One region of the Dyella sp. SG562 genome, then DNA from elsewhere that is predicted to be linked to it. Evidence: riboswitches for the same ligand, from Rfam matches in the RefSeq annotation. Region 1 holds a riboswitch; each other region holds the start of a gene.
What was found. Region 1 has a riboswitch for cobalamin ahead of metE (5-methyltetrahydropteroyltriglutamate--homocysteine S-methyltransferase). Riboswitches for the same ligand answer to the same signal wherever they lie in the genome.
Positions count from the first base shown of each region.

Region 2: another riboswitch for cobalamin. It lies ahead of btuB (TonB-dependent vitamin B12 receptor); the one in region 1 lies ahead of metE (5-methyltetrahydropteroyltriglutamate--homocysteine S-methyltransferase).
Region 3: another riboswitch for cobalamin. It lies ahead of btuB (TonB-dependent vitamin B12 receptor); the one in region 1 lies ahead of metE (5-methyltetrahydropteroyltriglutamate--homocysteine S-methyltransferase).

Region 1 is NZ_JAAOYS010000006.1:231,976-239,318, reverse strand. Features, by position in the region: gene FHW84_RS13415 (YciI family protein) at 44-352, opposite strand; gene FHW84_RS13410 (FMN-dependent NADH-azoreductase) at 363-989, opposite strand; gene FHW84_RS13405 (LysR family transcriptional regulator) at 1,101-2,063, shown strand; gene FHW84_RS13400 (DMT family transporter) at 2,139-2,999, opposite strand; gene metE (5-methyltetrahydropteroyltriglutamate--homocysteine S-methyltransferase) at 3,301-5,592, opposite strand; cobalamin riboswitch at 5,792-6,025, opposite strand; gene FHW84_RS13390 (hypothetical protein) at 6,108-7,343, opposite strand, start outside.
Region 2 is NZ_JAAOYS010000002.1:235,723-243,065, forward strand. Features, by position in the region: gene FHW84_RS04515 (efflux RND transporter permease subunit) at 1-127, opposite strand, end outside; gene btuB (TonB-dependent vitamin B12 receptor) at 327-2,210, opposite strand; cobalamin riboswitch at 2,338-2,565, opposite strand; gene FHW84_RS04525 (TonB-dependent receptor) at 3,071-6,004, shown strand; gene FHW84_RS04530 (TonB-dependent receptor) at 6,458-7,343, shown strand, end outside.
Region 3 is NZ_JAAOYS010000001.1:396,224-403,566, forward strand. Features, by position in the region: gene cbiB (adenosylcobinamide-phosphate synthase CbiB) at 1-632, opposite strand, end outside; gene FHW84_RS01775 (cobyrinate a,c-diamide synthase) at 629-1,924, opposite strand; gene cobO (cob(I)yrinic acid a,c-diamide adenosyltransferase) at 1,921-2,523, opposite strand; gene FHW84_RS01785 (hypothetical protein) at 2,520-3,095, opposite strand; gene btuB (TonB-dependent vitamin B12 receptor) at 3,122-4,972, opposite strand; cobalamin riboswitch at 5,094-5,311, opposite strand; gene FHW84_RS01795 (phospholipase C, phosphocholine-specific) at 5,951-7,343, shown strand, end outside.

The DNA.
Region 1 (7,343 bases):
TGACGAGGTGGTAACCCGCACGCCCCGCTGCATGTCATCGGCCTCACGGAGCTTTTGCTTCCGGCGCCCAGGCCGCAGAAAAGGCCTGGGCGCGCAGGGCGGCATCGAAAGCCTGCACGCCGTATTGCGCCACGCCGTGCACGCGAAACGAATCGCGCTCCAGCATATCGTCCAGCTCGCTGCGGCTTTCGCAGTGCGCCAGGATCGCTCCGCCATCGCCGGTTTCCAGCGGACCGGCCGCGATGATGCGCCCGGCCCGCGCGTGTTCGATCAGCCAATCCCGGTGCGTGCCGAGATGCGCCTGGATGTCTTGCTGAGCACGCAGATAAGTAAGTGTGACGACATAAAGCATGGTGGACTCCTCAGGCGGCCGCGGCGGGATCGAACGTCCGGCCGATCGCTTCATGCGCGGCCTGCAGCGCGGCGGCGCGGATCTCGCCGCCCCTGGTAAGGCGCTCGGCACGCACGATGCGCACGTCGCCGATGCCCATGAAACCGAACATGGCCTGCAGGTATGCCTCCTGGAAATCCATGGCGGCCGCGGGGCCTTCGGAATACATGCCGCCGCGCGTGGAGGCGACCAGGACCGTCTTGCCGCCGGCGAGTCCCACGGGCCCATGCTCCGTGTACTTGAACGTGCGGCCCGGCTGTGTCACGCGATCGATCCACGCTTTCAGCTGGGTAGCCACTGAAAAGTTGTACATCGGCGCGCCGATGACGATCAGCTCGCTGGCGACGAATTCGCTCACCAGTGTTTCCGAGCGCGCGTGCTCGGCGAGCGTGGCGGCATCGAAGCGGTCGATGGCGGAGGGACGGAATCCCGCCGCCGTGGCGCCATCCAGATGCGGGATGCGCTCCTCCACCAGGTCCCTGTAGACCACGCGGGCCAAGGGATGCCGGCGCTGGATCGCAGCGACCAGCGCGGCGCTGAGAGTGCGCGAAGCGGATGCGTCGCCCAGGATGCTCGAATCGAGATGAAGTACTTGCATGGCGTTCTCCGGCTCAGGTGTGGCGTAAAGCTAATGGCCGGCGCCGTGCTCCATTAGTAGGGCAAATCGGTAAGCTTCGTTCCACGGGTGGAACGCCCTGGCGCAACCGTCATGGAGCACGTGGTGGAAGATCTGAATGACCTGGTCCTGTTTGCCGCCGTCGTCACGCATGGCGGCTTCTCCGGTGCGGCAAGAGCGCTGGGCATGCCCAAGTCGAGCCTGAGCCGCCGCGTGGCGGAGCTGGAACGCCGCCTGGGAGTCAGGCTGCTGCAGCGCTCGACCCGTGCCGTCCGGGTGACCGAGGTGGGCGCGGCGTTCCATGCCCAATGCGAAGCGGTGACGCAAGCCGCGCGCGCCGCCATGGAAGTGGCCGAGCGGGCGGGCGAGAAGCCGTCGGGTCGCTTGCGCGTCAGCTGTCCCGTCGGCGTGGCGCATCTTTTTCTTGCGCCGGTCCTCGGCGAATTTCTTCGCGCCCATCCGGACGTGCGCCTGGAACTGGACCTGACCAATCGGCGGGTCGATGTGATCGGCGAAGGCTACGACGTCGCGCTGCGCATCCGTACGGCGATGGACGATTCCAGCCTGGTCGTGCGCACGTTCGGCCTGAGCGAACAGGTCCTCGCGGCCAGTCCGTCCTTCGTGCGCGAGCGAGGCCCCTTTGCTTCCGCCGCCGCGCTGCAGGGCGTGGCCGGAGTGGGGCCGGGAGGCGCGGGAGCGGAGCGTCCGCGCTGGCGCATGGCGGCGCCGGACGGCGCCACGATCGAGATCGAGTATGCGCCGGCGCTGGTGACTGACGACGTCCATCTGCTGCAGCAGGCGGCCATGGCCGGCATCGGCGTGGCGCAGCTGCCGTTCAATCTTTGCGGCGAAGCGATCGCGGATGGACGGCTGATTCAGCTGCTGCCCGGCCATCGCATCGCCGCGCACCAGTTGCATGCCGTGTTCCCGTCGCGGCGCGGCATGGTGCCCGCCGTCCGGTCGTTTATCGAATTCCTCGCAGCCGAGCTTCCGCGCATGACGGCGCGCGCGAACGAACACTTCCGGCAGATGGCCGGCGACGCGGATCGCGGCTGATCGGCGAGAGCGGCTTCAGGGGACTGCGCGCTGCCGGCACTCTATGTGAATTAATTTCGACGGTGGCGGGACGGCTCAGGCGAAACGCTTGGCGCCCGCGACGCAGAGCACCACCAGCACGGTGACCAGCACCATCGTCCATGCCACCGGTTCGTGCAGCAGCAGGCCGGCCAGGGCCAGGCCGAAGAACGGCTGCAGCAGCTGCAGCTGGCCGACGCCTGCGATGCCACCCAGCGCCAGGCCGCGGTACCAGAACACGAAGCCGACCAGCATGCTGAAGACCGACACGTAGGCCAGGCCGATCCACGCTGGCGCAGCGATACCCGCCCAGCTGTCCGGCCGGGTCGCCGCCGCGATGGCGGCCATCACCGGCATCGCCAGGGCCAGGGCCCAGGAAATCACCTGCCAGCCGCCGAGCCGGCGCGACAGCGCGGCGCCTTCCGCATAGCCCAGGCCGCACAGCAGGATCGCGCCCACCATCAGCAGGGCGCCTTCGATGGCGATGGCGCCGCCTTGCAGCAGGGCGAACGCGGCGACGGCGAGGCTGCCCAGTCCCGAGAACAGCCAGAACGCAGGCTGCGGCCGCTCGGCGCCGCGCAGTACGCCGAAGACGGCAGTGGACAGCGGCAGCAGGCCGATGAACATGATCGATTGCGCGGAGGTGATGTGCTGCAAGGCCAGTGCGGTGAGCAATGGGAAGCCGAGTACGACGCCGATGGCGACGATGGAGAGCGAGACGAGGTCGCCGCGGGAAGGGCGCTTCTCGCGCAGCGCGCGGAGCAGGAGCAGGCCGAGCGCGGCGGCGATGACGGCGCGTGCGGAGGTGAGGAACCAGGGCGAGAAGCCCATCACGGCGATGCGTGTGGCCGGCAGCGATCCGCTGAAGATCACGACGCCGAGGAGGCCGCTGCCCCAGCCTTTGGAAGTGGTTTGCATCGGGGTTCCTTCGATCCTTGTGTGCAAGTGCGGGACGATAAACCGAGGGCGCGATCTGGCGGCGGCCATGCTGTGTGCGGATCGGGGCGAAGCGAGGGCAATTGAAAGGGAGCGTCGCGATACGGAACTCTTCTCCCCTCCGGGGAGAAGATGCCGGTAGGCAGATGAGGGGCGGGTGCTTGCGGTAGCGCTTCTACGAAGAATAGAAAAGCTTTTGGCTTTCTCGACCCTCAGCGCACCGCTCCGCCCGGCCCCTCACCCCAGCCCTCTCCCCGGAGGGGAGAGGGAGCAAAGCGGAACGTCACACCGCCGCGGTAACCCGCTCGCGCATCACCCGCGCCGCCTCGACCAAAGCCACCAGCGCCCTGCGCGTCTCATCCCACCCGCGCGTCTTCAAGCCGCAATCCGGATTCACCCACAACTGCTCCGGACTCAGCACTTCACTGGCCTTCTCCAGTAGCCCGACCATCTCCGCCACGTCCGGTACGCGCGGCGAATGGATGTCGTACACGCCGGGCCCGATCTCGTTCGGATAACGGAAGCGCACGAAGGCATCGAGCAGTTCCATGCGCGAGCGCGAGGTCTCGATCGAGATCACGTCGGCATCCATCGCGGCCACCGCCTCGATGATGTCGTTGAACTCCGAGTAGCACATGTGCGTGTGGATCTGCGTGTCGTCGGCGACGCCGGCGGCGGCCAGGCGGAAGCTCTCCACCGCCCAGGCCAGGTAGCCGGTCCAGTCCGCGCGGCGCAGCGGCAGGCCTTCGCGCAGGGCCGGTTCGTCGATCTGGATGATGCGGATGCCGGCCGCCTCCAGGTCCAGCACTTCGTCGCGCAGGGCCAGCGCCAGCTGGCGGCAGGTGGTGGCGCGCGGCTGGTCGTCGCGCACGAAGGACCACTGCAGCACGGTGACGGGGCCGGTGAGCATGCCCTTCATCGGCCGCCTGGTGAGCGACTGCGCATAGGTGGACCAGCGCACAGTCATCGGCTGCGGCCGCTGCACGTCGCCGTAGATGATCGGCGGCTTGACGCAGCGCGAGCCATAGCTTTGCACCCAGCCATGCCTGGTGAAGACGAAGCCGTCGAGCTGCTCGCCGAAGTATTCGACCATGTCGTTGCGCTCGAACTCGCCGTGCACCAGCACGTCGATGCCGATTTCCTCCTGGAAGCGCACGCAAGCGGCGGTCTGCGCGGCGATCAGCGCGTCGTAGTCCGCGGTGGAAAGCTGGCCGGACTTGTGGCGGGCACGCGCCTCGCGCACTTCGTGAGTCTGCGGGAAGGAGCCGATCGTGGTGGTGGGGAACAGCGGCAGGTCGAAGCGCTGCTGCTGTTTCGCGCGGCGGAAGGCGTAGGTGGAGCGGCGGTGCGCGTCCGCGGCATCCAGGTTGGCCAGGCGCTGCGCCACCTGCAGGCGGTGCACCCTGGGCGAGGCCCGGCGTGCGGCGATCAGCTCGCGCGCCCGTTCCAGCGCGGGGTAGGCGGTGACCACGCCCTTGCACATGTCCGCCACGGTGCGCAGTTCCTCCAGCTTCTGCCGCGCGAAGGCCAGCCAGGCGTGTACGTCGGACGGCAGCGACTTCTCCAGCGTGGCGTCCACCGGCACATGCAGCAGCGAACAGGACGGCGCCAGCCACACGCGCTGCTTGCCCACGCGTTCGATCGCCGCGCGCGTCACGGCCATGGCGCGGTCCAGGTCCGCGCGCCACACGTTGCGGCCGTCGACCACGCCCAGCGACAGCACGCGTTCGGCGGGCAGCGTCTCCAGCACGGCATCGAGCTGGGCCGGCGCACGCACCAGGTCGACGTGCAGGCCGTCGACCGGCAGTTCCTGCGCGAGGCGCAGGTTGTCGCCGAGGGCGCCGAAGTAAGTAGCCAGCAGCAGCTTCGGCCGCGCGGCGGCAGCGAGCGCGGCATAGGCCTGGCGATAGGCCGCGGCATCGTCTTCGTCGAGATCAAGCACCAGGCAGGGTTCGTCGATCTGCACCCATTCGGCGCCGGCTTCGCGCAGCCTGCCCAGCAGTTCGGCGTAGGCGGGCAGCAGGCGTTCGAGCAGGGCGAGGCGGTCGCTGCCGTCCGCGGTCTTGGACAGCAGCAGGAAGCTCACCGGACCGAGCAGCACCGGACGCGCCGCATGGCCCAGCGCCTTCGCTTCGAGGAACTGCGCCACCGGCTTGTCGTCGCGCAGGCGGAAGGTTTGCGCGGCATGCAGTTCGGGGACGATGTAGTGGTAGTTGGTGTCGAACCACTTGGTCATTTCCAGCGCGTGCAGGTCGAGGCCCGCGCGCTGCGTGCCACGCGCCATGGCGAAGTAGCCGGCCAGCGGGTCGGCGTCGGCCAGGGCGCGGTAGCGTTCGGGGATGGCGTCGAGCAGGAAGGCCGTGTCGAGCACGTGGTCGTACAGCGAGAAGTCGTTGCACGGCACGACGTGCGCGCCGGCCTCGCGCTGCAGTTGCCAGTGGCGTTCGCGCAGCTGGCGGGCGGTGTCCAGCAGCTGCGGGCGCAGTGCTTCGTCGCGCCAGTAGGCTTCCAGGGCTTGCTTGAGCTCGCGCCGCGCACCCATGCGCGGGAAGCCGAGATTGGTAACGGTGCTCATGCTGCATTTCCTCGATTCGTGGTGAACGAGGAACGAAGGAAGCGCATGGCAGCGAAGCTTCCGCGGACATGCGCGCGACCTTCGCCCCCGCGGGCGAACCGGGCTGGCGCAGGGTCGCGCAGGAGCGGACGGCCATGGCGTGAGCATGGCGCGCAGCCCCAGCCGCTTCCCCGCGGAAGCTCCAGGTCAGACAGAAAGCTCATCGCCTTCCGGCCGGGGCAGGTCTTCGGGCTCGTGGACGAGAGGCGCGGGCGCCTCGCCTAATGCTCGCCGCTTCCCGGCCGGTCCACTGGCCAGTGCTGTTGACGAGGGTCGTTTCCACACACCGCTGCGGGGCAGCGCCGGAATAGGCCGTAAGGCCGCACCGGCTTCCCTTTTAATTGCATCCTTTCATCGCGATGAAAGGATGAAAACCACCAGCGGCGGGGAAATTAGGGGCAGGGACGGGGTTCCGTCAAGCGGAAGATCGTGAGGGGAGGTGGAGCAGCCCTCGCGGGGCTGCTCCGGGTGAAGGCTCAGCCCTCCTTGTACTGGCGCAGCGCGACCGGCTCCCAGCGTTCGGTCGAGGGAATGTCCCTGAAGGTCCGCACCCAGGCTTCGGGCACCTGCGGCTGCGGTGTGCCCAGGGTGGGAATGGTGGCGCCGGCGACCGGCGCCTTCGGATAGGTCGACCAGGGATTGAGCAGCACCTGGTTGGGGTTATTGGGAATGACCTGCTGCCGCTTCGGGTCGATGCGCGCCTTCACCGCATTGCCGTCGACGAACAGGCGCCATCCGCTGTCGCCGCCGTTGAGCTTGGAGTTGATGCGGTCGGCGGCCCAGTACCACTTCTGCGCGCTGCGGTCGTTGCACGCCACTACTTCCACCTGGCGGGCGTTGCGCTCGTTGACAGCAAGGCAGCGTCCGTCCAGGCGGCTGACATAGCGGTCGAAGCTGTCCAGGTACCACTGTCCGGCGCGGCGGGTGACGTCCCTGCTGCAGGTGCCGAGGGTCGCGGCGCCGCGGCCGTCGTTGATCAGGCAGCGGCCGGCGTTTTCCTTGGATTGCAGGATGACGACCGGTTCGCGGTGCAGGTAAGGCGAATCGAGGTCGATGGTCACGGCACTGGTTTTTACCCTGACGACCGGGCCGGAGGATCGGCCAAGGCCATTCCGCTGCACCACGGAAGAGCTCGCGGCGAGCTTGATCGGATGCTTGCCGCCCGACACCTTGAAGGTCCATGAGCTGTAGGACTGCGGCGCAAATTGCCGCATGGCCGGCGTCATCGTGCGGTCGTCCCGGAAGCGGTTCAGTATTTCCTGCGAGATCTGATACTTCCAGGTATTGCGCACGCCGGGCGGGCGAGCGCAGCCGTTGCACGGGTAGTAGTTGGGCTCCTCGTGCCTGGATTCCACCGCCGTGGAGTAATCCTTGACGGTGAAGGTGATCGATGTGGACTTGGTGTAGCTCTTGCCGAAATTGAAACCGAAGCTCGGCTTGATCGCCGCCGCCGGATTGCCCGCCAGGGCCTTCTCCGCATCCGCACCGAGGTTGAACCCGAAACTGGTGGTCTCCGATTCGGTGTGGTTGTAAGTGAGATCGGTCAGGCTGGTGGTTTCCGGAAGAGTGCGCGCCACGGTGGGCTGGGCGTTCCGGCCGTAATCGAGCATGGCGTCGACAAGGTAGTACTGCGTGTATCCGATACAGGCGACGGGGCGGCATTGGGGAGCGACGTCTGCACCGCCCTTGATCAGCCCCGACGTCTTCATGAT
Region 2 (7,343 bases), on a different contig from region 1:
GAAATTCCAGCGCCGGCAGCGCGGCCACGCCGATCAGGAGGTAGGTCCAGATGCCGGCCAGCGCCAGGCCCAGCGCGAGCAGCGAAGTGCCCACCGGGCGGCGGATCATTGGAGCGAAGATGTTCACGTAGTCCCCGGGCGGCGCCTCCTGCGGCGCTCCGCAGGGGGGACTTTATGTCGGGGGGCACATGCTTGGGATGTGCCTGAAGTGCGTGGCGCATATAGGTCGTAGGTTGGGGTGAGCCATCGGCGAACCCCAACGTCGCGGCCTATGACGGTGCCACGTTGGGGTTCGCCTGCGGCTCACCCCAACCTGCGCCCGGATCTCAGTGCGCCGGGCTGTAGCGCAGCGTCAGGTAGGCGGTGCGGCCCAGCTGGTTGTAGAAGCGCACGGTCTCGTAGCGGTGGTCGAACACGTTGGCGACGCGGCCCTGCAGGGTCCAGCCCGGCTGGAAATGCCAGCTCGCGCGCAGGTCCACCGTGGCGTAGCCGCCCAGGCGCTGCAGGTTGGCCGCGTCGTCGTAGCGGTAGCCCTCGGCATTCACCGTGCCGCCGATGCTGAAGGCGCCGCCGAGATCGCGGTCCAGGTCGAGGCGGGCGATGCGTTCCGGACGGCGCGCCAGCAGGTTGCCGCGGTTGGGATCGTCCTCGCCGCGGTTCTCCGGCTTCTGGAAGGTGAGATAGCCGCGCAGGTGCCAGCCGTCGACGTCGGCGCCGGCCTGGCCTTCGATGCCGCGGATGCGCGCCTTGCTGATGTTGACCGGCACGAAGAAGGCGTCGTAGCCGATCAGGTCGTCCACCTTGGTCTGGTAGGCGTTCACCGCCCAGTTCCACACGCCCGGACGCGCCGACAGGCCGATCTCCGCCGTGCGCGACTTCTCCGGCTTCAGGTCGGGATTGGCGGTGGCGAAACCGAAGAACGGCGGGAAGTACAGGTCGTTGAAGGTCGGTGCGTGGAACGCCGTGCCGTACGAGGCGGTGAACTTCAGGCCGTTCTCGAAGCCGTAGCCGTAAGCGGCCGAGCCGGTGTCGTGGTTGCCGAACTGCTGGTTGTGGTCGTGGCGTGCCGACAGCTGGATCTCGTGCGGACCGAACTGGCCCTGGTACAGCGCGAACACGCCGGTGTTGTCGCGCTTGCTGCGCAGGTAGTCGGTGTCGCTCTGCACGTGTTCCTGCTGGTAGTCCACGCCGGCGCTGAGCAGCTGGCCCGGCGCGAGCGTCACGTCGTTCTGCCAGCTGGCCTGGTTGCGGCGCGAATACAGATGGCCGGCGGGCGCCATATCGGCGCCGAGGTCCGCGCGGTTGAGATAGTTGTCGGCGCGGTCGATGTTCTGGCCGGCGCTCAGGCTCATCTTCCAGGCGTCGAGCACGGCGAAGCGCAGGTTCGCGCCGGCCACCTGCTGCGAGCGGCGCGTGTAGTTCTGGAAGTCGCCGTCGTATTCGATGTCGCCCTTGCTCTTGAGCACGCTGGCGGTCAGTTCGGTGCCGCCGTCCCAGCGATAGCCGCCGCTGAGCGCGCCGTTGTAGGTGCGGTAGCCGTCGTCGTCCGGCTCGTTGGTGAAGCAGCCGCCCACGCCGGCCGCCGCGGCGCGGCAGGCATTGATGCCGCGCGTGTACTGGCCGCCCACGCTGGCGTTGAACCAGGCGTTGCGCGAACCGCCCGACAGGCCGAACTGGCCGTCGGCCAGGCGATGGCTGCCCACGCCTACGGTTACCGACGGCGTCAGCGCCTGATCGGGCTGGCCGTGGTGGGTGAAGATCTGGATCACGCCGCCGATCGCATCCGAGCCATACAGGCTGGAACGCGGGCCGCGCACGATCTCGATGCGCTCGATCTGTTCCACCGGCAGCTGCTCGAAGGCCGGAATGCCCGCGCCCACCGTGCCGATGCGCACGCCGTCGACCAGCACCAGCGTGTGCGAGGAATTGGTGCCGCGCATGAACAGCGAGGTCTGCTGGCCCAGGCCGCCGGCATTGCCGAAGGCCACGCCCGGCAGGCCGGACAGCAGGTCCTGCACCGACTGCGGCTGCAGGCGTTCGATGTCGGCGCGGGTCAGCACGGTGACCGGCGCCAGCGTCTCGTCGATCGGCGTGGCCGTGCGGGTGGCGGTCACCACCACGGTGGGGAGCTGCCCGGCGTCGTTCTGGTCGGCGGCATGGGCCGCGGCGACGCAGGACAGCAGGGCGGTGGCCAGCAGAGTCTTCTTCATGGAGCGTTTTCCTCGGCCGCGCCTCGCGCACGGCCCATCGATGACGAGCTGGCGGCATGACGGAGGAGGCGCAAACGACGGCAGGCGAACGGCACCGGCACGTGGTCCGGCTGCGCCCTCCGCGAGCCACCAGGAAAGATATTCGGGCCGGTCTCCGGGCTTGCGAGTGCGCTTTGCCGCGCGATCCTCCCGCGGCCTTCCCGCGCTCGTGGGAGCGCAGTGGCATGTCGCTGGAGGCAAGAACTGCTCGCTTACCGTTGCGGGGGCAGCGCCGGCCTTGCCCTCAAGGCGCACCGGCTTCCCGTTTCATCCCTTGGCAGCGTGGCTTTGGGACACCCGAACGAACGCAACTTTAACGGGGAGGCCGGGTGGCTGACAACGCGGGGCGGAATGACCCGATGGGGGGGGGCGCCTGTTCCTGCGATCATCATCGTTTCCCATGGCCGACATTTCTGTCATTTCTTGACGGTTTGGCCACCAAATATTGTCCGGAAGCAAGTTTCGCGAAGGTTTTACGCAAGCTCCGGGTAATATTTCATTTGTTTGCCTAAGTCATTGTTTCAGTGAGCTTCGTAAGCTTCGCGTAAGCGTAAATATTTTGTTGACGCCCAGCGATTTTCGCAATTATGTTCGGACCGCTTACCGCGGGAACTTGCGTGCGGCGCGACGAGGCTTGGGGAAGTTCTCTCGCTGCGATCCGGGGCTTACGAATGCCCCACACGCATTCTTGCGCTAGGCGATTTCGGCGCCTTGCGCCTGTCGGCCTTCAGGCCATCATGGGGAGAACACAGATGATCAAGTACCAGCACGCTGGTCGCGCGCCGCGTTGGCGTCAGACCGCACTCGTCGTTGCGTTGGGAATGAGCCTTGCCGGAGTGGTGCAGGCGCAGTCGAACGCATCAGGCGTGATCTTCGGCCGCGTTGACGCTACCCGCGGCAACACCGTCCATATCGAAAACATCGACACCGGCCTTGCGCGCGACATCAGCGTCGACCAGTCCGGCCGCTACCGCGCGTCCTCGCTGCCGGTCGGCCGCTACAAGGTCACCCTGGTCAAGGATGGCGCCACCGTCGATACCCGCAACGATGTGCTCGCGGCGGTCGGCACCGGTACCGAAGTGAGCTTCACCGCGGCTGCGGTCGCGGCCGGCGAGGCGAAGAACCTCGAAGGCGTGCAGGTGGTGGCCAGCGCGCTGCCGGCGATCGACGTGTCGTCGGTCGACTCCCGCACCGTGCTGACCGCCGAGCAGCTGTCCAAGGTGCCGGTGGCCCGCAACGTGACCGCGGCCGCCCTGCTGGCGCCCGGCACCGTGCTGGGCGACTCGCGCTACGGCAACGTGGCTTCGTTCGGCGGCGCTTCGGCGGCCGAGAACCAGTACTACATCAACGGCTTTTCGGTGACCAACGCGCTGACCAACCTGGGTCTGGCGCAGCTGCCGTTCGATGCGATCGACCAGCAGCAGGTGTTCACCGGCGGTTACGGCGCCGAGTACGGCCGTTCCACCGGCGGCGTGGTCAACCTGATCACCAAGCGCGGTACCAACGAATGGAAGGCCGGCGTGATGGCGCTGTGGATTCCGAAGTTCCTCCGCTCCGATCCGCGCAACATCATCCAGCCGTCCGACAACACGCTGTTCCAGTACCGCAACGACAACAAGTCGTGGGTCACGGAATACGGTGCGTACATCAGCGGTCCGCTGATCAAGGACAAGCTGTTCATCTATTTGACCGGTGATTTCACCAAGCAGGAAGGCAAGACCATCGCCTCGGCCACCGCGCAACAGGTGGCGTATTACGACGTGAAGTCGCCGCGCTGGTTGGGCAAGATCGACTGGAACATCACCGACAGCCACATCCTCGAACTGACCGCCTTCTCGGACAAGACGACCGAGCAGGACCAGGTCTACGGCTACAGCTACACCCCGACGCTCGCCGAAGGCGCCAAGCGCGGCACGGTCGATCTGAAGAACTATTCCGGCGGCGCCAACCCGACCCCGGGCGGTGACTTCTACATCGGCAAGTACACCGGCTACATCACCGACAACCTCACGGTCAACGCGCTGTACGGCAAGAGCAAGTCGGTGCACACGCAGACGCCGACCTCGGCCAGCGGCGGTTCGTGCCCAATCGTCAGCGGCCAGTACCGCAATGCCAGCGGCGCGCTCGTGCGTCCGCCGGCGTGCTACCTGATCGGCAACCTGCTCGCCCCGGGCGCTGAGGACAAGACGCACGGCTGGCGTCTGGACATCGAGTACCGCCTCGGCAGCCACGACCTGCGCGTGGGTGTGGACAACCAGACGCTGGAGTCTTATTCGGGCACGTCGTACGAGTCGAACCAGCGCTACATCTACACGCTGGCTCCGGCGAGCGGCAACATCGCCGGCCGTCCGGACATCCATTTCCCGACCGGCACGCTGAACTACGTCGACTACCGCGTGTTCAAGGCCGCCGCCAACGTGCGCGTGGAACAGGAAGCGCAGTACATCGAAGACCACTGGCAGATCAACGATCGCTGGCTGGCCTACATCGGCCTGCGTAACGAGCAGTTCAACAACTTCAACGGCAGCGGCGAGTCCTACGCCAAGCAGCGCCACCAGCTCGCGCCTCGCCTGGGCATCAGCTGGGACGTGTTCGGCGACTCCAGCCTGAAGGTCTACGCCAATGCCGGCCGCTACCACCTGGCCGTGCCGGCCAACGTGGCCATCCGCGGCGCCTCGGCTTCGACCTACAGCAGCCAGTACGGCACCTTCACCGGCGTCGATGCGCAGGGCCGCCCGATCAACTTCCAGCCCTATGGCCGCGTGTACTACCTCAACGCCGCCGACGGCACCACGCCCGATCCGCGCACGGTGGCGGCGAAGGGCCTGGGCGCCTACTACCAGGACGAGTACATCCTGGGCTTCGACAAGCAGCTGGGTTCGAACTGGACGTTCGGTGCGAAGGCGATCTATCGCAACCTGAAGAACATCATCGACGACATGTGCGATACGCGTCCGTTCGAGAAGTACGCGGCGCGCAACAACATCGACATGAGCAACGCCGTGCTCAACGGCTGCTACCTGTTCAACCCGGGCAAGGGCAACAACTTCCTGGTCGACGTGACCGGCAACGGCAACTTCCAGGAGTTCAAGCTCACCAAGGCCGACCTCGGCTTCCCGGACCTGAAGCGCAAGTACCTCGCGCTGGACATGTACCTGGAGCACCAGTTCAGCGACAAGTGGTACGGCAAGGTCGAGTACGTGCTGTCGCACAGCTTCGGCAACTCCGAAGGCCTGCTGAAGTCCGACATCGGCCAGGCCGATCCGTCGGTGACGCAGGACTGGGATGCGCCCGAGCTGATGCTCGGCGCCAACGGCAACCTGCCGAACGACCGCCGCCACCAGCTGAAAGCCTATGGCTGGTACCAGGCCACGCCGGAATGGATGTTCGGCGCCAACGTGTCGATCTACTCGGGCCGTCCGAAGAACTGCATCGGCGTGGCCCCGGGCGATCCGATCCAGTACGGCGAGGCGTACTTCTACTGCGACGGCAAGATCGCTCCGCGTGGCTCGCGCGGCCGCACGCCGTGGGCTTATCAGCTGGATCTGAGCGCGCAGTACAAGCCGCACTGGGCTGGCGACAACCTGACGCTGGAAGCGAATGTGTTCAACGTGCTCAACAGCCAGAAGGTGCTGAGCCGCCAGGATCTGGGCGAAACCGACGTCGGCGTGCCCGACCCGGTCTACAACCGTCCGATCAGCTTCCAGGTGCCGCGCTACGTGCAGTTCGAAGCCCGGTACGACTTCTCGCTATAACAACGACAGAGGAAAGCGCGCCTGGCTTCGCCGGGCGCGTATCTCCCCGAATTGGCCGCCGGGAACGGCGGCCTTTTTTTGCGCACACGGCCGCGATTCCCTGCTGGCAGGGGGGGTGAAATTCCTACGATCCGGTCGCGTCGGTGTACGTTAAGTATTTATTCACTTTTTTTCTTGCCGGGCGATTTTTCCAAATTGCTTTCCATACAAGGTGTTGCAAGCGTATCAGTGCATGACTCCGCCTAAGAAAAAATCTTAGTTTTTTGTTGACTCCCTTTCCGACCCCCCTCTAAGGTCGGCGAGCGACCCGCGAGAAGTTGCGAAGCGCGCCAGGCGAGGGGTCGCCTGCCGCTTTCCGCCGATCCGCTTTCGAAGGGACCTGCCGCGATTTCCCGCGACGCTTTGGGGCGAACTTTTCGCCCGTCCTTTTGGATTTCTCGGGGAGATCAACCAATGCAGACGTTCCGCCAACCGCGTCACGCGGCGGTGTGCCGCCGTACCGCCCTCGCCCTCGCGCTGGGCATGAGCCTCGCCGGCACGGCGATGGCGCAGTCCAATGCCTCCGGCGTCATCTTCGGCCGCTCGGCCGAGGCCGGCAGCACCATCCATATCGAAAACCTGGACACCGGCTTCGCCCGCGACATCGGGGTGGACGCCGACGGCCGCTACCGCGCCGCTTCGCTGCCGGTCGGCCGCTACAAGGTCAGCGTGCAGAAGGACGGCAAGACGCTGGAAAGCCGCGACAACGTGCAGGTCGCGCTCGGCGGCGGCGTGGACGTCTCGTTCACCGGCGCGGCCACCGCGGCATCCGGCAATGCGCAGACGCTGGAAGGCATCCAGGTGATCGGCAATGCGTTGCCGGCGATCGACGTGTCGGCGGTGGACTCGCGCACCGTGCTCACCTCCGAGCAGCTGCAGAAGCTGCCGCTGGCACGCAACGTCACCGCCGCCGCGCTGCTGGCGCCGGGCGTGGTGTCGGGCGACTCGCGCTACGGCAACGTGGCTTCGTTCGGCGGTTCGTCGGCGTCGGAGAACCAGTACTACATCAACGGCTACGCCGTGACCAACGCGCTGACCGGCCTGGGCTTCACCAGCCTGCCGTACGACGCGATCGACCAGCAGCAGATCTACACCGGCGGCTACGGCGCCGAGTACGGCCGCTCCACCGGCGGCGTGATCAACGTGGTGACCAAGCGTGGCGGCAATACCTGGAAGGGTGGCGTCGGCATGTACGTCATTCCGCAGTACTTCCGCGATTCGCCGCGCAGCATCTACCGCGAGAACGGCCAGCTGTACCAGTACCGCGCCGACAACAAGACCTCGTCCGAGCAGTACACCG
Region 3 (7,343 bases), on a different contig from region 1:
CCGAGCAGCGCATAGCTCAGCGCCGTCAGCCGCGCAGGCACGAAGTTCAGCACGTCGTCGATCCGCGCCGCGGCCCAGCCGTAGCGCTCATAGCGCACATTGCGATAGCCCCACATCGCATCCAGTGTATTGGCCAGCCGGTACAGCACCGCGCCCGGCGCGCCCAGCAGCAGAAACCAGAACAGCGCTCCGAACACCGCATCGCTGCCGTTCTCCAGCACCGATTCCGTGGCGGCTGCCGCCACTTGCCGCTCATCCAGCAAGGCCGTGTCGCGGCTCACCATGCGCCCCACCGCCGTGCGCGCCGCGGCCAGATCGCCGCGCTCCAGCGCATCCGCCACCGGCAGGGCGTGCTCGCCCAGGCTGCGCAAACCTACGGCGAGATAAAGCATCGCCGCACCGAACAGCAGGTCGCCCCAAGCCGGCAATACCCTCGCTATCGCCCACGTCGCCACTACCCACGGCAACACCGCCACGCACCACGCCAGCACACCCGACCCACGCTTGTCGCGGTGCAGCCGCGCCTCGATCGCCCGCGCCCAGCCGCCGAACGCCACCAGCGGATGCGCGCGGCGCGGCTCGCCGAGCAGCGCGTCCAGCAGCAGCGCCAGGGTGAGCGCCAGCGCGCTCATGGCAGGAACAGACGCAGGGCCGCTTCCGTTGCGGAGGGAAAGTACAGATGCACGAAGCTCGCCGTGAGCCGTGCACGCCGGTATACCGCTTCCTTGGCGGGGCCACCGTCGGGGTTGCTCGCATGTACCAGCGGCGGCTGGGTGATCTCCGCATGCGCGTAGTGGAAGGTGTGGCCGCGCAGCGTGCCTTCCGGCAACTCGACGGATTGCATGCCCAGCTCCGCCAGCCGCTCGCGCACCACCGCCCAGCCGGGCAGCAGCCCCGCCATGGTGTGCGCATCGCTTTCGCGCGTGGCCAGGGCGTCGAGCAGGCTGAGCATGCCGCCGCATTCCGCCAGCAAGGGCTTGCCCGCATCGACGTGCGCGCGCAGCGCGGCGTGCAGGTCCTTGCGCTCGGCGAGCCGCGCCAGATGCAGTTCGGGATAGCCGCCGGGCAGCCAGGCCGCATCGCAATCGGGCAAGGCATCGCCGGCCAGCGGCGAGAACCAGCACAGTTCCGCGCCGGCCTGGCGCAGCACGTCCAGGTTGGCGGGATACAGGAAACAGAACGCGTCGTCGCGTGCGATGGCGATGCGCCGGCCTTCGAGCAGGCGCGGCACCTGCGTTGCTTCGACCGCGCTGAACGCCACTGGCGGCGGCAAGTCCGGTCCGGCGTGCAGCTCCATCGCATCGGCCAGCGCATCCAGGCGCGCATCCAGGTCGGCCAGCTCGCCCGCGGCGACCAAGCCGAGATGCCGTTCCGGCAAGGCCAGCGCCGGATCGCGCGGCAAGGCGCCGAACCAGCGCAGCTCCGGCGGCAGGCTCCCGGCCAGCAGCTTCGCGTGGTAAGCGCCACCGATGCGGTTGGCGGCCACGCCATACACCTGCAAACCTTCGCGATAACGCGCCAACCCCGTCGCCACCGCGCCGAAGGTCTGCGCCATCGCCGAACCGTCGATCACGGCCAGCACCGGCAGGCCGAAACGCTGCGACAGGTCGGCGCTGGAGGTGCCGCCGTCGAACAGGCCCATCACGCCTTCGACCAGGATCAGGTCGGCCTCGCCCGCCGCTTCATACAGCCGCGCGCGGACGTCCGCCTCGCCGCACATCCAAAGATCGAGCTGATACACCGGCGCGCCGCTCGCGCGCTCCAGCACCATCGGATCGAGAAAATCCGGCCCGGTCTTGAACACCCGCACGCGCCGTCCGCGCCGCGCATGCGCGCGTGCCAGCGCCGCGGTGAACGAGGTCTTGCCCTGCCCCGAAGCCGGCGCGGACACCAGCAACGCGGGCACCTGCCGCACGGCGTTCACAGCTCGACTCCCAGCTGCGCGCGGATGCCCGCCTCGAACGCATGCTTGACCACGCGCATCTCGGTCACCGTATCGGCCACCGCCACCAGCGCATCGGGCGCGCCGCGGCCGGTGATCACCACGTGCTGGCCGGCCGGACGCGCGGCCAGCGCGGGCAGCACCTGCTCCAGCGTCACGTACTGCTTGACCAGCGCGATATTCAGCTCGTCCAGCAACACCAGCCGGTAGCGCTCGTCCGCCAGCATGCGCGCGGCGATCTGCCAGGCGGCCTGCGCGGCGGCGACGTCGCGCGCCTTGTCCTGGGTTTCCCAGGTAAAGCCCTCGCCCATCACGTGGTAGTCGACCATGTCCGGAAAGCGGCGGAAGAACGCTTCCTCGCCGGTGGAGAAGCTGCCCTTGATGAACTGCACCACGCCGCAATGAAAGCCGTGGCCGAGCGAGCGCGCCAGCATGCCGAAGCCCGACGAGCTCTTGCCCTTGCCGTTGCCGGTGTTCACCACCAGCACGCCGCGGTCGATGGTGGCGCGGGCGATCTTGCGGTCGACCAGCTCCTTCTTGCGCTGCATGCGCTCGCGGTGGCGCAGTTCTTCGTCGCTCATGCCCGGGTTCCTGCCTGGCGGGTGGAGTTCACGCGCGCCAGCGCCCAGTACGCCGCCAGCGCCACGATCACATAGGTCAGCGTGGTGCGCACGAACAGCGGGCCCCACTGCCACAAGCGGGCAACGTACTCGCCCAGGTGCGGATTCGCATAGCGCCCGCCCAGCCAGTAGAACGCGCCGTTGGAAATGGCGAACGAGACCGAAGCCGCCACCAGCGCCACGCCGAACGCACCGGCCAGCGCCAGCGGCGCCGGCGCCATCCGCGCTGACCACAGCCGCCCCGCGTACCACAGCACCGCATACGCGGGCAGCAGGAACGAGTAGGCCGGCGTCACGCAGAAATCGCTGACGCCGGCATACGACACCGACACCCAGTCCAGCACCACCGCCAGCGCCATGAACGCGGCGAAGGCCAGGTGCCGCCGCAGCCACAGGCCGCCCAGGAAGAACAGCGCCATCGAGGCATCGGGCAGATGCAGCGCGGTGCCGAAGTGATGGAAGCGCGTGGCGATCATCACCGCGGCGAACACGATGGCGAGCGGTACGGAGAAGCGTGGCATGGCGGTGGACATGGTGCGGTCCTCGGGGCGGAAGGGATTCACTGCGCGGGCCGGTAGCTCACGCTGAGCATCGCGGTGCGGCCGGGCTGGTTGTAATAGGCCGCGGTCTCGTAGTGCTTGTCGAAGGCGTTGCGCACGCTCAGCTGCACTTTCCAGTCGCGGTCCAGCGCATAGGCCAGGCGCAGGTCGGTGAGCGCATAGCCGCCCAGGCGATAGCCGTTCGCCAGGTCGTCGTAGCGCTTGCCCGCCGCGTACACGCTGGCGCCGATGCTGAAGTCGCCGAAGCCGCGGTCCGCATCCACGCGCGCGCTGCGCGGGGCACGGCGCGGCAGCAGCTTGTCGCGGTAGGTGTCGCTGCGGTTGCGCGGATCCAGCCAGGTGGCGGTGCCGCGCAAGGTCCAGCCGGCCAGCGTGGTGGACGCCACCGCTTCGGCGCCGCGGATGCGCGCGCGGTCGACATTGCCCGGCACGCCGCGCGAGGCGTCGTAGGCGATCAGGTCGCGGATGCGGGTTTCGAAGGCATTGAGCGACCACAGGCCCCAGCCCGGCGTGCCGCGCAGGCCCAGCTCGTAGCTGCGCGAGCTTTCCGGCCGCAGCGCGGTGTTGCCGTAGCCGGGGTAGTACAGCTCGTTGAAGGTCGGCGCCTTGTAGGCGGAACCGGCGCTGGCGGTGAGGCGCATGCCCGGCGTGAAGTCCCAGCCCCACAGCAGGCTGCCGGTGGTCTTGCCGCCGAACTGCTGGTTGTCGTCGTGGCGCAGGCTGGCCTGCAGCGACTGCGCGCCGAACGCCTGCTGCCACTGCGCGAACAGGCCGCGGTTGAGGCGCTGGTCGCGCGCATAGCTGGTGTTGCTGTCGACGCGGTCGCGCTGCCAGTCGTAGCCCAGGCTCCACAGGCCGCCGCCGAGATTGAGGTCGCCCTGCAGCGAGCCGAGATCGCGGTGCGTATCGAAGGTGCTGGTGTAGCGGCCGTTGAGGTAGTTGTCGCCGAGGTCGGCGCTCTGGCCGGCGCTCGCGGTGAGCGTGAAATCGCGGCTAGGCCGCCAGTGCACGCGTGCACCGTAGACCTGCTGCACCACGTCGGACTGGTTGCTGGTGGAGCCGTCGTAGGCGTTGTAGCCCCAGCTGCGCAGCCACTGCGCGTCGGCGTCCCAGGCGTCGCTGAAGCGATAGCCGCCCTTGAGCGAGACGGAGCTGTCGCGGAAGCCGTCGCGGTCCGGTTCGTTGACGAAGCAGCCCGCGCCGCGCGGCGACGGCTTGCCGCGGCAGGCGTTGATGCCGTCGGTGTCCTCGTGCGTGGCCTGCACCGCATACCAGCCCTCGCCCACCTTGCCGGCCAGGCCGGCGGCGCCGCGGAAGCTGTCGTTACTGCCGTAGCCCAGCTCCAGGTTCGGCTCGAAGGCGCCGCTGGGGCGTCGGGTAAAGATCTGGATCACGCCGCCCAGCGCTTCCGAACCGTAGAGGCTGGAGAACGGACCGCGCACGATCTCGATGCGCTCGATCTGCTCCACCGGGATGTTCTGGATCGAAGGCTGGCCCAGCGTGGCTGAGCCGATCTTCACGCCATCCACCAGCACCAGCACGTGGTCGGCCTCGGTGCCGCGCAGGAACAGCGAGGTGGCTTTGCCCGGGCCGCCGTTGTTGGCCATCGACAGGCCCGGTGTGCCTTGCAGCAGGTCCGCCACGGATTGCGGCTGCAGGCGCTCGATCTCGGCGCGGTCGATCACGGTGACGGCGGCGAGCGTGGCCGATTCGCTCTGCTCGGTGCGGGTGGCGGTGACCACCACGCCCTTGAGGTCCTGCGAAGGCTCGTCGGCCTGCGCGGCGGTGGAAAGCAAGACAAGGGAAAACGCGGCCGCAAACGCGGACCGGCGCAAGGACGGAACATGCAATGACACTGGTGGCTCCTGGACCGCGCCTGCCCGCGCGGAATCGCTTCGGTTGCAGGACAGGCGGAAGGAGCTCCGGACGGACGCACGACGAGGGCGCGCTCGCCAGGAGCACGCCCACCGCATGTCCGGTTCACCTCGAGGCCGGTCTCCGGGCTCGCGAGCGAAGGCTGATGCCTCCCCGACCGGCGCCTTCCCATGCTTCGCAGCACAGTGGCTTCCGCCGATCGTGTCTCGCCTACCGTTGCGGGGGCAGCTCCGGAATAGCCGTCAATACGGCGCACCGGATTCCCGTTTCAACCACCGGCCAGGCCAGCGGTCACCTCAGGCCCGGGCATCTTAGCAGTACGACAAGGGGGTGCTCGTCATGACGAGTAGGAGGTGTCATGGCGAGCCCCGGCCCCTCACCCCGACCCTCTCCCCGGCGGGGAGAGGGGGATGACGGGTGGGGCGAAAATCGAGCGAAGAGCTCGCGGCGCAGCCGCGGCGTTCCGCTGGTGCGCTTCTGCTCTTGATCTACCGGGTCCCCTTGGCGCCGGCGGTGAGGGCTGGACGATCAGGCCCCGCAGGGGGCGAGGACAGGAGTCCTCGCCTTTTTGATCAGGGCATGGATGCCCTGTCAAAAAGCCCGGCCAGCCCTCACGGACCCTCAGCAGCTTTGCTGCTGAGGGCGCCAAGCAGGGTGCCCTTTCTTCTTGGTTACTTCTTCTTTGGGCACGCAAAGAAGAAGTAACTCGCCCCGCGGCAGCGGGGCGAAACACTCGCCAAAGGCGAGACAACCAAGCGTCAACGCGACAACCAGGCGATACCGCCACTGGATTCCGGCCTACGCCGGAATGACGAGCAGAAGGGCGCCCAGCCTCCCCCTTTCACAGGGACTGCACCACGTGTCTCCCCACTGACGCACAGCTGGCAAGGCACTGCAACACCACTGCGATTAGCTAGGCACAGCCCGCAATCAGGCAGCACCCGAGCGCCCCCATGAGCGAAATCGACCCCAAGCGACGCCGATTCCTGCAGATGACCGCCGCCTCCGCCGGCGGCCTCGCCGCAGCCTCCCTGCTCCCCGAAACCCTGCGCCAGGCCCTGGCCGCCCCCTCCCCGACCGGCACCGGCAACCTCACCGACGTCAAGCACGTGGTGATCTTCATGCAGGAAAACCGCTCCTTCGATCACTACTACGGCAGCCTGCGCGGCGTGCGCGGCTTCGGCGACCGCGTGCCGGCGCCGCTGCCCGGCGGCGCGCGCAGCGTGTGGCAGCAGCCCTACACGGGAAATACGGACGGCTATCTGCTGCCGTTCCGCATGAACACCGCGACCACCAGCGCGATCTGCGCCAATGCGCCGGCGATGAACTACCCGGTGGACACGGCGATCTTCAACAAGGGCAAGTTCGACGCCTGGAACACCGCACGCGCGGCCGGCCTCGGCATGGGCCATTTCGAGCGCGCCGACCTGCCGTTCTATTACGCGCTGGCCGACGCTTTCACCATCTGCGACCACTACTTCGCCGCCACCCTCACCCAGACCAACCCCAACCGCCTGCATGCGATGACCGGCAGCAACGGCCTGTCGGTGGGCCAGGCGGCGGTGCTGGACAACACCGAGCCGAGCGCGGGCTTTACCTGGACCACCTATGCCGAGCGCCTGGAAAAGGCCGGCGTGAGCTGGAAGGTCTACCAGGAGAGCAACAACTTCGACGACAACGCGCTGGCCTGGTTCAAGAACTTCAAGCAGGCCAAGCCGGGCACGCCGCTGCATGACAAGGGCATGGCGACGCAGGCGGACATGGTCGCCGCGTTCGCCCAGGACGTGGCCAACGACACGCTGCCGCAGGTGTCGTGGATCGTGGCCGCCGATTACCTGTCCGAACACGCCAGCTTCAAGCCGGCCTACGGCGAGGACCTGAGCGCGCGCCTGCTCGCCGCGCTCGCCGCCCATCCGGCGGTGTGGGCCAAGACCGCCTTCATCCTCAACTACGACGAGAACGGCGGCTTCTTCGACCACGTGCCGCCGCCGACGCCGCCAGCTTCGTCCAACGACGGCTTGTCCACGGTGAGCGTGACGGGCGAGATCAGCAATGGCCAGCCGATCGGCCTGGGCTTCCGCGTGCCGCTGATCGTGGTGTCGCCGTGGACGCGCGGCGGCTGGGTGTGTTCGCAGGTGTTCGACCACACCTCGGTGCTGCGTTTCCTGGAGCAGCGTTTCGGCGTGATGGAGCCGAATATCAGCGCCTGGCGCCGCGCGGTGTGCGGCGACCTGCTCAGCGCCTTCGATTTCAGCGGCAGCAACAGCGGCTGGCCCGGCTTGCCCTCCACCACCGGCTACACCGCCGCGGCGGACCAGCAGTGCAAGAACCTGCCGGCGCCGAGTA